2 linked regions of the Mesorhizobium onobrychidis genome follow. The protein of the gene in region 2 interacts with the protein of the main gene of each other region in a pairwise test. Links are inferred from orthologs where the notes say so. Each region holds a gene or a part of one and is shown on either strand. Other genes may lie near its edges.

Region 1 (4,274 bases), 3.2 Mb from region 2 along the record:
ACGAAGTGAGGAGCGTTTCAGCCAATCTCGAAGGATCGCGATTTGGCATCAGCCGCCACCCGCTATGCGCGACGCAACTGCCAATCTCGGACATCTGCGATTGGCCTTATACCACTAAGCCCTCGTCATCCTAGGGCGGAGCAGGAGCGAAGCGACGTAGCGGAGACCCTAGGATCCATGCCGTTACTGTGGCCCGAAGAGCGCAACGATACAGCAGTTGCTTGCGCGCCCGTCTCCCGATCGGAATCTCAACCAACCTTAAGCGACAGATAATGGCCGAAAAAATCATTCTTGCCTCGGGCAGCCCGTTTCGCAAGGCGCTGCTCGTCAACGCCGGCGTCGCCATCGAGGCGGTGCCGGCGGAAGTCGACGAGCGCGCGCTCGAAGCACCTTTGCAGGGCAGCGGTATCTCCCCCGAGGACATCGCACTGGTGCTTGCCGAGGCCAAGGCCACCGAGGTCAGCGAGCGAAAGCCCGGCGCTCTGGTGCTCGGCTGCGACCAGACGCTGTCGCTCGGCGACGAAGTGTTCCACAAGCCGGCCGACATGGAAGCCGCGCGCCGCCATCTCTTGGCGCTGTCGGGCAAGACCCATCAGCTCAACAGTGGAGTCGTGCTCGCCCGCGACGGCGCGGTTCTGTGGCGGCATGTCGGCATCGCCAGCCTGACCATGCGAAAGCTCGATCCGGCCTTCATCGGCCGCCATCTGGCGCGGGTCGGCGCCAAGGCGCTGTCCAGCGTCGGCGCCTATCAGATCGAAGGCGAGGGCATCCAACTGTTCGAAAGAATAGAAGGCGACTATTTCACCGTCGTCGGCCTGCCGCTTCTGCCCGTTCTGGCCAAGCTGCGCGACCTCGGAGCCATCGATGGCTGAGGCCGCGAAAAAAGCCTTCGTCACCGGCCACCCGGTCGCGCATTCCCGGTCGCCCAAGATCCACGGCTATTGGCTGGCAAAATACGGTATAGACGGCAGCTATCGGGCGATCGATGTCGCGCCGGAGGCTTTTGCCGAATTTGTCAAAACGCTCGAGGCGAATGGCTACCGTGGCGGCAACGTCACCATCCCGCACAAGGAGGCCGCCTTCGCGCTGGCGGCGCGCCGCGATGACGCGGCCGAACAGATCGGCGCCGTCAACACGCTGTGGTTCGAGGGCGGAAAACTGTGGGGCGGCAACACCGACGCCCATGGTTTTGCCGCCAATCTGGACGAGCATGCGCCGGGCTGGGCAGACAATGGCCCGGCCGTGGTGCTCGGCGCCGGCGGCGCCTCGCGCGCGGTCATCCAGGCGCTGAAGCAGCGCGGGGTTGACGATATCCGCATCGTCAACCGGACGCTCGCCCGAGCCGAGGAGCTGCGCCACCGCTTCGGCGGCGGGGTCTCCGCCCACGGCACGGTCGCGACCGGCGAACTGCTTGCCGATGCCGGCCTGCTGGTCAACACGTCAGCGCTCGGCATGCACGGCCATGAAGGCCTGTCCGCCGATCCGGCCAGGCTGCCGGATCATGCCATCGTCACCGACATTGTCTATGTGCCGCTGGAAACGCCGTTGCTGGCCGCAGCCAAAGCGCGGGGCCTGAAGACCGTCGACGGGCTCGGCATGCTTTTGCACCAGGCAGTGCCCGGCTTCGAGCGCTGGTTCGGCATCAGGCCTGACGTCACTGCCGAATTGCGGCAGATGATTGTCGCCGATCTTGGCGCCCAAGCAATGACCAGGGAATGAAAAGCATGATCGTGCTAGGCCTCACCGGATCGATCGGCATGGGCAAGTCGACCACGGCGAAGATGTTTGCCGAAGCCGGCGTACCCGTCCACGATTCGGACGAGGCAGTGCATCGCCTCTATGCCGGCAAGGCGGCTCCGCTGGTGGAGGCGGCGTTTCCCGGAACCACCAGATCTGGCTCGGTCGACCGCACCAAGCTGGCCGAGCGGGTGCTCGGCGATGCAGCCGCGCTGAAACGGCTGGAAGCGATCATCCACCCGCTGGTCCGCGCCGACGCCGACGCCTTCCTGGCCAGGAACCGCGCTGCCGGCGTACCGCTTGTCGTTCTCGACATCCCGCTGCTGTTCGAAACCGGCGGCCGCGACCGCGTCGACAAGGTCGTGGTCGTCACCGCCTCGCCCGACATCCAGCGCGCCCGGGTGCTGGCAAGGCCGGGCATGAGCGAGGAGAAACTGGCGTCGATCCTGGCCAGGCAGGTTCCCGACGCCGAAAAGCGTGAAGCCGCCGATTTCGTCATCGACACCGGACAAGGTTTTGATGCGGCGCGCGCGGCGGTCAATGCGATTGTCGCCGAACTGGTCGGGGATAAAGCCAGCAAGCCTGCTTAACGGCGCTTGCGTCCGGCGTAATATGTTGCCAATTTGTTCCCATCATGATTCGGCTGGAATAACGCCGGAACCCAACGGACTGATTCGATGCGCGAGATCATCTTCGATACGGAAACCACCGGTCTCGATTTCCGTGATGACCGCGTCATCGAGCTTGGCTGCATCGAGTTGGTCAATCGTTTCCCGACCGGCCGCACCTTCCACCATTACATCAATCCGCAAGGACGACCAATTCATGCGGAGGCGCAGGCCGTTCATGGCATCAGCTCCGCCGACCTCACGGGCAAGCCGGCCTTCAGCGACATCGCCGAGGAGTTTCTTGCCTTCATCGACGGCGCCAAGCTGGTCGCCCACAATGCCACTTTCGACATCGCTTTCCTCAATGTCGAGTTTGGCCGGCTTGGCCACCCGGTCGTTGACCCCGGACTTGTCGTCGACACGCTGGCGCTGGCGCGCCGCAAGCATCCGATGGGCCCCAACTCGCTGGACGCGCTGTGCCGGCGCTATGGCATCGACAATGCCCGTCGCACCAAGCACGGCGCGCTGCTCGATTCGGAATTGCTGGCCGAGGTCTATATCGAGCTCATCGGCGGCAAGCAGGCGGCGCTGATCCTCGACAGCGCCACGGCGCCGGCCGGCGGCAGGAGAAGTGTCGACGATATCGACATCAGCATCGGCGTGCGGCCGATAGCGCTGCCGTCTCGTCTGACCGACGCGGAGCGTACCGCGCACGCGAGCATGGTCGGCACGCTGGGCGAAAAGGCGCTCTGGCTGCGCGTCGCCCCCGAAGCGAGTTCCGCGGCATAGTGATTTTGACTGGAGCGATCCGTCGCGCCCCCCTCTGTCCTGCCCTCTTTGCCAAAACTTGGCATCTCCCCCTCACGGGGGGAGATCGGACTTCACATCGGCCTTCGCCAATCTTCATCGTCGCAGGAATGAGCGAGACGCTTGGGCTGCCAATCTCCCCCTCGTGGGGGAGATGTCCGGCAGGACAGAGGGGGGCGCTGTCCCTCCGGCGTCCCAAAGAAAAAACCCGGCGCGAGGCCGGGTTTTTCAATGTCTGCGCGACACTCGCCTCAGCTCACCTTGGCCTTGCCGGCGGCCTGGTCCTCGGCCAGCTTCTGCTGGAACATTTGCGCGAAATCGATTGGGTCGAGCATCAGCGGCGGGAAGCCGCCATTGCGGGTGGCCTCGGCGATGATCTGCCTGGCGAACGGGAACAGCAGCCGCGGGCATTCGATGAACAGCAGCGGCAGCATGTGTTCCTGCGGGAAGCCGCTGATGGCGAACACGCCGCCATAGACCAGCTCGACGTTGAACAGCACTTCCTTATCGAAGGATGCCTTGGCGTTCAGCGTCAGATTGACGTCGAACTGCTTGTCCGAAAGCGGGTTGGCGTTGACATTGACGTTGATGGCTATGCCGGGGGCCTTGTCGCGGCCGCGCAGCGAGTTTGGCGCGCCGGGGCTTTCGAAGGAAAGGTCCTTCACATATTGGGCAAGCACGTTGAGCGAAGGCTGCGTCGCGTCGCCGTTGCCACTGGCCGCGCCGGTCGGCGCGTCGTCTTTGCTGGCCATAAGCCTTTGTCCTTTTGCCTCGGCAGCGTTGCTGACCGGATTGAAATCGGGCGTTCGCTACCATGGTCGGCATGACAAGACAAGGTTTGCCCGCTTTGCTCTCCCTTCTCCCCTTGTGGGAGAAGGTGGCCGAGCGAAGCTCGGTCGGATGAGGGGTGTTCCAGCTTGGCGCCGGCTGCACTCCGTCCAGCACCCCTCAACCGTCTCGGCGCTGCGCGCCAATCTTCCTTCTCCCACAAGGGGAGAAGGAAGAGCCGCGCCGACCTACTCGTCCTTGAGGTGATTGCCGACCCTACTCATCCTTGAGGCGGCGCCAGGGGGAATTGTGATCCGGGCCGCGCTCGTCGCCGCGCGAATAGTCGCTGTCGTC
Region 2 (7,146 bases):
AGATTGATGACTGCATGGCTCGCCTCGCGCCATTTTTTGAGCCCGCGCATCTCGAAAAACCGCCACAGCGCGCCGCTGCGTGACAGCGACCACAGCCGCAATATGCGCAGAAAACCTAGGTTGGCCAGCGCCGAAGGCATCAGCAGCGTCAGCAGGATAAAGGCATCGACCCACGACGCCGGCTGTTTCATCAGGCGCAGCATGTCGTTGGAGGCAAGCAGCCGGGCAATCATGTCAGCGGCGACAAGTGCTGCCACAGAATAATCAAGCCAGAGGAAAGAGGACGACTCCTGGATCACCGGTGTGGCGATGAAGAAGGCGATGATGGCAAGGTCGATGACAATGGCGACCAGTTGAAACCGGAAAGCCGCGGGCGTGCGCCCGTGATAAAGTTTGCGCAGCGTGCCGCGCAGCCGCGCCAAGGCTGAAAAATCCTCCACTCCTTCCCTTTCCGGCGCCTTCATGACAACTGCGATAACGTTCGCTGCGACAGCCGTCCAGTGGGCAGAGCAGAGGGAAGCCGCTGTGGCTTGAGAACATCCGGAGCGTTTCAGACCCGCAAAGCAGTCAGACCGGTTCCGCCTCGATGATGCTGATGCGAGGTCCGGCTTCAACAATATTCGCGACCCGAAAATCCGACGCCGCAAGCAGCGACCTGAATTCTTCCGCCGTGCGCTCCTGCCCGCCCGGCATGACCAGCATGTTCAGATCGCCGAATTTTGCGCCGGCGCCTTCGTTGGGCGGCGCCAGAATGCTCTCGAGCACCAGCAGCTTGCCTTCGGGGCGCATCGCCCGGCGGCAGGTTTTCAGGATCCGGATGTTTGTGTCGTCGTCCCAGTCATGCAGGATCCATTTAAGCACAATCGCATCGGCGCCCTCGGGCACCGAGACGAAGAAATCGCCGGCGACGATGTCGCATCGATCGGATACGCCCGCGGCGTCAAAGACCGGGCCGGCCTTCGCCAGACCTGCGGCTGATCGAAAAGAATGCCGCGCTGGCCGGGATTGCGGCAGAGGATTTCGGCAAGCAGCGCGCCCTGCCCGCCCCCGACATCCATGACGACAGAGAACGGCCGGAAGTCATAGGCCGCGATCACCGCGGCGGCGACGCCACGCGACATGGCCGTCATCGCGCGGTGGAAGATGACGGACTCTTCCGGATGCCTGACGGAAATACGGCCGTCCGGCCAGAATCGCCCACGGCTCGACCGACTGCTGAACATCGGATCGCAACGCGCCGCTGAGCGGGGTCAGCGAGAACGACCGGTCTTCCGCTTCATGGAACACGCCGACCGACGCAAGGGCGCGCAGCAGCCGGTAGAGCGCCTGCGGATGAGTATTGGTCAACGCGGCCAGTTCGCCGCTGGTGCGTTTTCCGTCCTTGAGATGGTCTGCAATGCCCAGCGTGGCGGCGACGCAAATCGCCTGAGATACCTGGAAGCCATTGACCATTTTCTGGAGTTCGGCAGCGGCATCCCGCTCATCCATGACCCGCTCCCCCGGCCGCCGAAAAGACCCAGGCCGCAGAGCTCACAACACCAGCGGCATCGTCACCGGGCAATGCGACCGGGCTGGCGGAATACGGTCGTTAGCTCACACCAACTCGACTTCCACCACGCCCGGCACCGCGCGCATGGCCGACGCAATCTGCGGCGAGACGCGGTAACGGTTGGGCAGTTCGATCTCGACCTCGCCTTGCGCCTCATCCTTGATAACGATAATGCTCACCTGACTGTCGCCGCGCTGGGTCAGCTGCGATTGAATCGCCGACGCGGGTCGGTCATCTCTGACAAAGATGCGCAAGGCTTTTTGGATGCGACTTGCCTCGTCCTCCAGAGACTGCACGGTCTGGATGCGCAGATTGACGCCTTCTGGCCTGTCCTCGGCCGAAACGGTGATCACCACCGAACGGCCGGGCTCGAGCAGGTCGCGATACTGCGCCAGCCCCTCGGAAAACAGCACTGCTTCATACTGGCCCGACGTGTCGGAGAACTGCACGACGCCCATCTTGTTGCCGGTGCGCGTCTTGCGCTCCTGCTTGGTGGTGACGGTGCCGGCAAGCCGCCCGGCGGCAGCACCCCGTTTGACGGCCGCCGAGAACTCGGCCCAGTTCTGCACCCGCATCTTCTGCAGCGCCGCCTTGTATTCGTCCAGCGGATGAGCCGAGAGATAGAAGCCGACCACCTGGAATTCACGGTGCAGGCGGTCGGCGGCAAGCCACGGGTCGGTCGCCGGCAGATTGAGCGCCTGCGACTGCGCGCCGAGCGAGGCGCCAAAAATGTCGTGCTGGCCCGATATTGCATTCTGCTGCGCCAGCGACGCCAGCCCCATCATCCGCTCGACGCCGGCCATCATCGCGGCGCGGTCGTGGCCGAAGCAGTCGAGCGCGCCGGCCATGATCAGGCTTTCGAAGACCCGCTTGCCGACGATCTTCGGATCGACCCTTTCGCAGAAATCGGCGAGGCTCTTGAACGGTTTTTCGCCGCGCATGGCGACGATGTGCTCGACCGCGGCGTCGCCGACGCCCTTGAGCGCGGCCAGCGAATAGAAGATTCGGTTCTCGCCGACCTCGAAGGCGCGGAAGCTTGATATCACCGACGGCGCCACGACATCGATGCCGAGGCGCAGCGCATCCTGGCGGAAATCGGCGAGCTTGTCGGTGTTGCCCATGTCGAGCGTCATCGACGCGGCCAGGAACTCGACCGGGTAGTGCGCCTTCAGATAGGCCGTCTGGTAGGAGACGACTGCATAGGCGGCGGCATGCGACTTGTTGAAACCGTAGTCGGCGAACTTTGCCAGCAGGTCGAAAATGAAGTCGGCTTGCGGCTTGCCGACGCCGCGCTCGACCGCGCCCGAAACGAAGCGTTCGCGCTGCTTGTCCATCTCGGCGCGGATCTTCTTGCCCATGGCGCGGCGCAGCAAATCGGCTTCGCCCAGCGAATAGCCGGAGAGCTCCTGCGCGATCTGCATCACCTGTTCCTGGTAGACGATGACGCCTTGCGTCTCCTTCACCAGATGGTCGATCTTCGGGTGGATCGACGCCATCTCCTCCTCGCCATGCTTTCTGGCGTTATACGTCGGTATGTTCTCCATCGGTCCCGGCCGATAGAGAGCGACCAGCGCGATGATGTCTTCGATGCAGTCGGGCCGCATGCCGATCAGCGCCTTGCGCATGCCGGCACTTTCCACCTGGAACACGCCGACCACTTCGCCGCGCGATAGCATGGCGTAGGTATCAGGGTCGTCGAGCGGAATGTGGGCGAGATCGATCTCGATGCCGCGGCGGCGGATCAGCTTGACCGCAGTCTCCAGCACCGTCAGCGTCTTCAGGCCGAGGAAGTCGAACTTCACCAGCCCGGCCTGCTCGACATACTTCATGTTGAACTGGGTGACCGGCATGTCGGAACGCGGGTCGCGGTACATCGGCACCAGCTCCCACAGCGGCCGGTCGCCGATGACGATGCCGGCGGCATGCGTCGAGGCGTGGCGGTAGAGCCCTTCCAGCTTCTGCGCCATGTCGAGCAGCGTCTGCACGATCGGCTCGCGCTCGGCCTCTTCGGCAAAGCGCGGTTCGTTGGCGATGGCGTCGGCGAGCTTGACCGGATTGGCCGGGTTCGACGGCACCATCTTGGAGAGCTTGTCGACCTGGCCATAGGGCATCTGCAGCACGCGGCCAACGTCGCGCAGCACCGCGCGAGCCTGCAGCGTGCCGAAGGTGATGATCTGGCCGACCTGGTCGCGGCCGTATTTCTGCTGGACGTAGCGGATGACCTCCTCGCGCCGGTCCTGGCAGAAATCGATGTCGAAGTCGGGCATCGACACGCGGTCGGGATTGAGGAAGCGCTCGAACAGCAGCGAGAAGCGCAGCGGATCGATATCGGTGATGGTCGTCGAATACGCGACCAGCGAGCCGGCGCCCGAACCGCGGCCCGGCCCGACCGGAATGCCTTGCGCCTTCGCCCATTTGATGAAGTCGGCGACGATCAGGAAGTAGCCGGGGAACTTCATCTTCTCGATGACGCCGAGCTCAAATTCCAACCGTTCGCGATATTGTTCGACCGTGTAGCCGGGAGCCAGTCCGTGCGCGGCGAGCCGCGCCTCCAGCCCTTCATGCGCCTGTCTGGCAAGCTCCTGCGCCTCCGCCTTCACCGCCGCATCGGCATCGGCGACATCGCCGCCGGCAAAGCGCGGCAGGATCGGGTTGCGGGTCTTGGGGTAGTAGGAGCAGCGCAGCGCGATCTCGACGGTGTTGTCGATCGCTTCCGGCAGATCGGCGAACAGCCTCGCCATGTCAGCCTGGTTTCTCAGAAAATTGTCGGGCGACAGGCGGCGGCGGTTGTCGACGGCGACGACCGAACCTTCGGCGATGGCAATCAGCGCGTCATGCGCCTCATAGTCGTCGCGGGAGGAGAAAAACGCCTCGTTGGTGGCGACCAGCGGCAAGTCATTGGTATAGGCGAGGTCGACGGACGATTGCTCGATCGCCCGGTCATAACCGGAAACCCGTTCCAGCTCGACATAGAGCCGGTCGCCGAACAGCGCCTTGAGCGCCAAAAGCCGCGTCTCGGCGAGATCGCGGCGATCCTCCTTCAAGGCGTTGCCGATTGGGCCGCGCGGCCCGCCGCTGAGACAGATCAGGCCGTCGCAATGGCCTTGCAGCATCTCGGTCGTCAGATGCACGGCCTCGCCGGGCGGCGTTTCGAGATAGACCCGGCTGACCAGCCTGACCAGATTGCTGTAGCCGGCCTCGGTCGCCGCGATCAAAACCACGGGCCGCATATCCGGGCCTTGCCGCCTGCGGTCGCGCTGGCTGTCGCTGGCTTCGCCGGAAAAGGCGAGAGTGGTCTGGCAGCCGATGATCGGCTGGATGCCCTCCTTCACCGCTTTTTGCGCAAATTCGAGCGCGCCGAACAGATTGTTGGTGTCGGTGACGGCGATGGCTGGAGCCTCATCCTTGACCGCATGGCCGACAACCGTGCCGAGCTGCAATGCGCCTTCGAGCAACGAATAGGCCGAATGGACGCGCAGATGAATGAACGGGCGCGCAGGCACTTCCGGCCGCGATGCCCTCACAAGGGCCTCGCGCCGCAAGGGGTCGCGTGGAAGTGTCTCATTCGCCATGGTTTTTAGCGCCGTTTGAAAGGACTCAGTCGATGAAGATGTATTGTCCGGCACCGGACGATGCGAGTCCAGCAATTGCGACTCGAGCCTTGCAAGCTCGCGATCCGTTGCTTTGTGACGGCATTTATGCTAGGAATATATGCATGGTGCTGATTTGCGCCAACGGCCCGCCGCTAGGCGGGTTTTTGTTTTCAGCCTTACGCAAACTCCATGATCACCGCATCGACGGCGAGACTGTCGCCCGGCTTTGCCTTGAGTTTCGACACGGTGAGGTCGCGCTCGGCGCGCAGCACGTTTTCCATCTTCATCGCCTCGACCACGGCCAGCGTCTCGCCGGCCTTGACCTCCTGCCCTTCGGCAACGGCGATCGACACGACAAGGCCGGGCATCGGGCAGAGCAGCATCTTCGAGGTGTCGGGCGCCAATTTTTCCGGCATCAGCCTTTCGAGTTCGGCGGTGCGCGGCAGCATGGCGCGTGCGGTCACCGACATACCTTTCCAGGCGATGCGAAGCCCGTTCGGTACCGGCCTGATCTGCGCGGCGATTCTTCGGTCGCCGACCGTGCCGTGCCAGATGAGATCGCCCGGCCGCCAGTCGGACGTGACCGTCAGCGCCTTGCCGCCGTCGATCGACAGATCGATCGCCATCGGAATGGAGATCATGCCTTCGAGCACCGAGGCCGAAAGGTAATCCTTGCCGATCTTGACCACCCAGTCGCGTTTCAGGACACCCGAATGCGGCGCCAGCCGCCCGCCCAGCCGGTCGAGCCGGTCGCGGCGCAGCAGTTCGACCGCGGTGGCAATCGATGCGAGCACCGCCTTCTCCTCGCTATCAGGCACGATCGGCGCGAAGCCATCGGGATATTCCTCTGATATGAAGGCGGTCGATATCAGCCCTTCCCGCCAGCGCGGATGCTGCATAAGTGCTGCCAGGAACGGCATGTTGTGCTCGATGCCGTCGACGACGAAGCTGTCGAGCGCCACGGACATGGCGTCTATTGCCGCGAGCCGGGTCGGCGCCCAGGTGCACAGCTTGGCGACCATCGGATCATAGAACATCGAGATTTCCGAACCCTCGGTGACGCCGGTATCGTTTCGGATGACAATTTCGCCGACCTGTCCCTCTTCCGGTGGCCGGTATCTCGTCAGCCGGCCGATCGACGGCAGGAAATTGCGATACGGATCCTCGGCGTAGAGCCGGCTTTCCACCGCCCAGCCGTTCAGCTTGACATCGCTTTGCTTGATAGCGAGCTTTTCGCCGGCAGCTATGCGGATCATCTGCTCGACCAGATCGATGCCGGTGACGAGCTCGGTTACCGGGTGCTCGACCTGCAATCGCGTATTCATTTCAAGGAAATAGAAGTTCTTTTCGCTGTCGACGATGAACTCAACCGTGCCGGCGCTCTGATAGTCGACCGCCCTGGCCAGCGCCACCGACTGCTCGCCCATGGCTTTCCGGGTCTTGGCGTCGAGGAAGGGCGAAGGCGCCTCTTCGACGATCTTCTGGTTGCGGCGCTGGATCGAGCATTCGCGCTCGCCGAGATAAAGCGCGTTGCCGTGCGCGTCGGCCAGCACCTGGATCTCGATGTGGCGCGGATTGACCACGAACTTCTCGATGAAGACGCGGTCGTCGCCGAACGAGCTTTTGGCCTCCGACCGCGCCCGGTCGAACCCGTCGCGCACCTCGGCCTTGCTCCAGGCGATGCGCATGCCCTTGCCGCCGCCGCCGGCCGAGGCCTTGATCATCACGGGATAGCCGATCTCGCCGGCGATCTTTTCCGCATGGACGGCATTCTCGATGACGCCGAGCCAGCCTGGCACCGTGCTGACCTTGGCTGCATTGGCGAATTTCTTCGACTCGATCTTGTCGCCCATCGCCCTGATCGCTCTGGGTTTCGGGCCGATGAAGACGATGCCTTCTTTCTCCAGCACTTCACAGAAGGATGCGCGTTCGGACAAAAACCCGTAGCCGGGATGCACGGCTTCAGCACCTGTCGCCTTGCAGGCAGCGATGATCCTCTCCGGC

What was found. Proteins that work in one complex are often made in the same cells at the same time.
Region 1: the proteins of dnaE (region 2) and dnaQ interact in binary tests that used the Escherichia coli proteins (3 or more experiments, as listed by UniProt). The link is inferred for Mesorhizobium onobrychidis from one-to-one orthologs.

Annotation. Positions count from the first base shown.
Region 1 is NZ_CP062229.1:820,491-824,764, reverse strand. Bases 1,511-4,274 are described here. They hold dnaQ (DNA polymerase III subunit epsilon), read left to right. Parts: upstream 1,511-2,414; coding sequence 2,415-3,134; downstream 3,135-4,274. Other genes in these bases: IHQ72_RS03905 (FxsA family protein), read right to left, coding at 4,197-4,274; secB (protein-export chaperone SecB), read right to left, coding at 3,404-3,904; coaE (dephospho-CoA kinase), read left to right, coding at 1,725-2,327; IHQ72_RS03925 (shikimate dehydrogenase), read left to right, coding at 1,511-1,719. Also shown: IHQ72_RS03930 (Maf-like protein), read left to right, coding at 273-872; more of IHQ72_RS03925, read left to right, coding at 865-1,510. UniProt on the Escherichia coli protein: DNA polymerase III is a complex, multichain enzyme responsible for most of the replicative synthesis in bacteria. The epsilon subunit contain the editing function and is a proofreading 3'-5' exonuclease.
Region 2 is NZ_CP062229.1:4,005,798-4,012,943, reverse strand. What follows is about bases 1,394-5,518. They hold dnaE (DNA polymerase III subunit alpha), read right to left. Parts: upstream 5,122-5,518; coding sequence 1,594-5,121; downstream 1,394-1,593. Other genes in these bases: IHQ72_RS19915 (acetyl-CoA carboxylase biotin carboxylase subunit), read right to left, coding at 5,319-5,518; IHQ72_RS19925 (methyltransferase family protein), read right to left, coding at 1,394-1,488. Outside these bases: IHQ72_RS19935 (potassium channel family protein), read right to left, coding at 1-464; more of IHQ72_RS19925, read right to left, coding at 1,081-1,393; more of IHQ72_RS19915, read right to left, coding at 5,519-7,146. UniProt on the Escherichia coli protein: DNA polymerase III is a complex, multichain enzyme responsible for most of the replicative synthesis in bacteria. This DNA polymerase also exhibits 3' to 5' exonuclease activity. The alpha chain is the DNA polymerase catalytic subunit.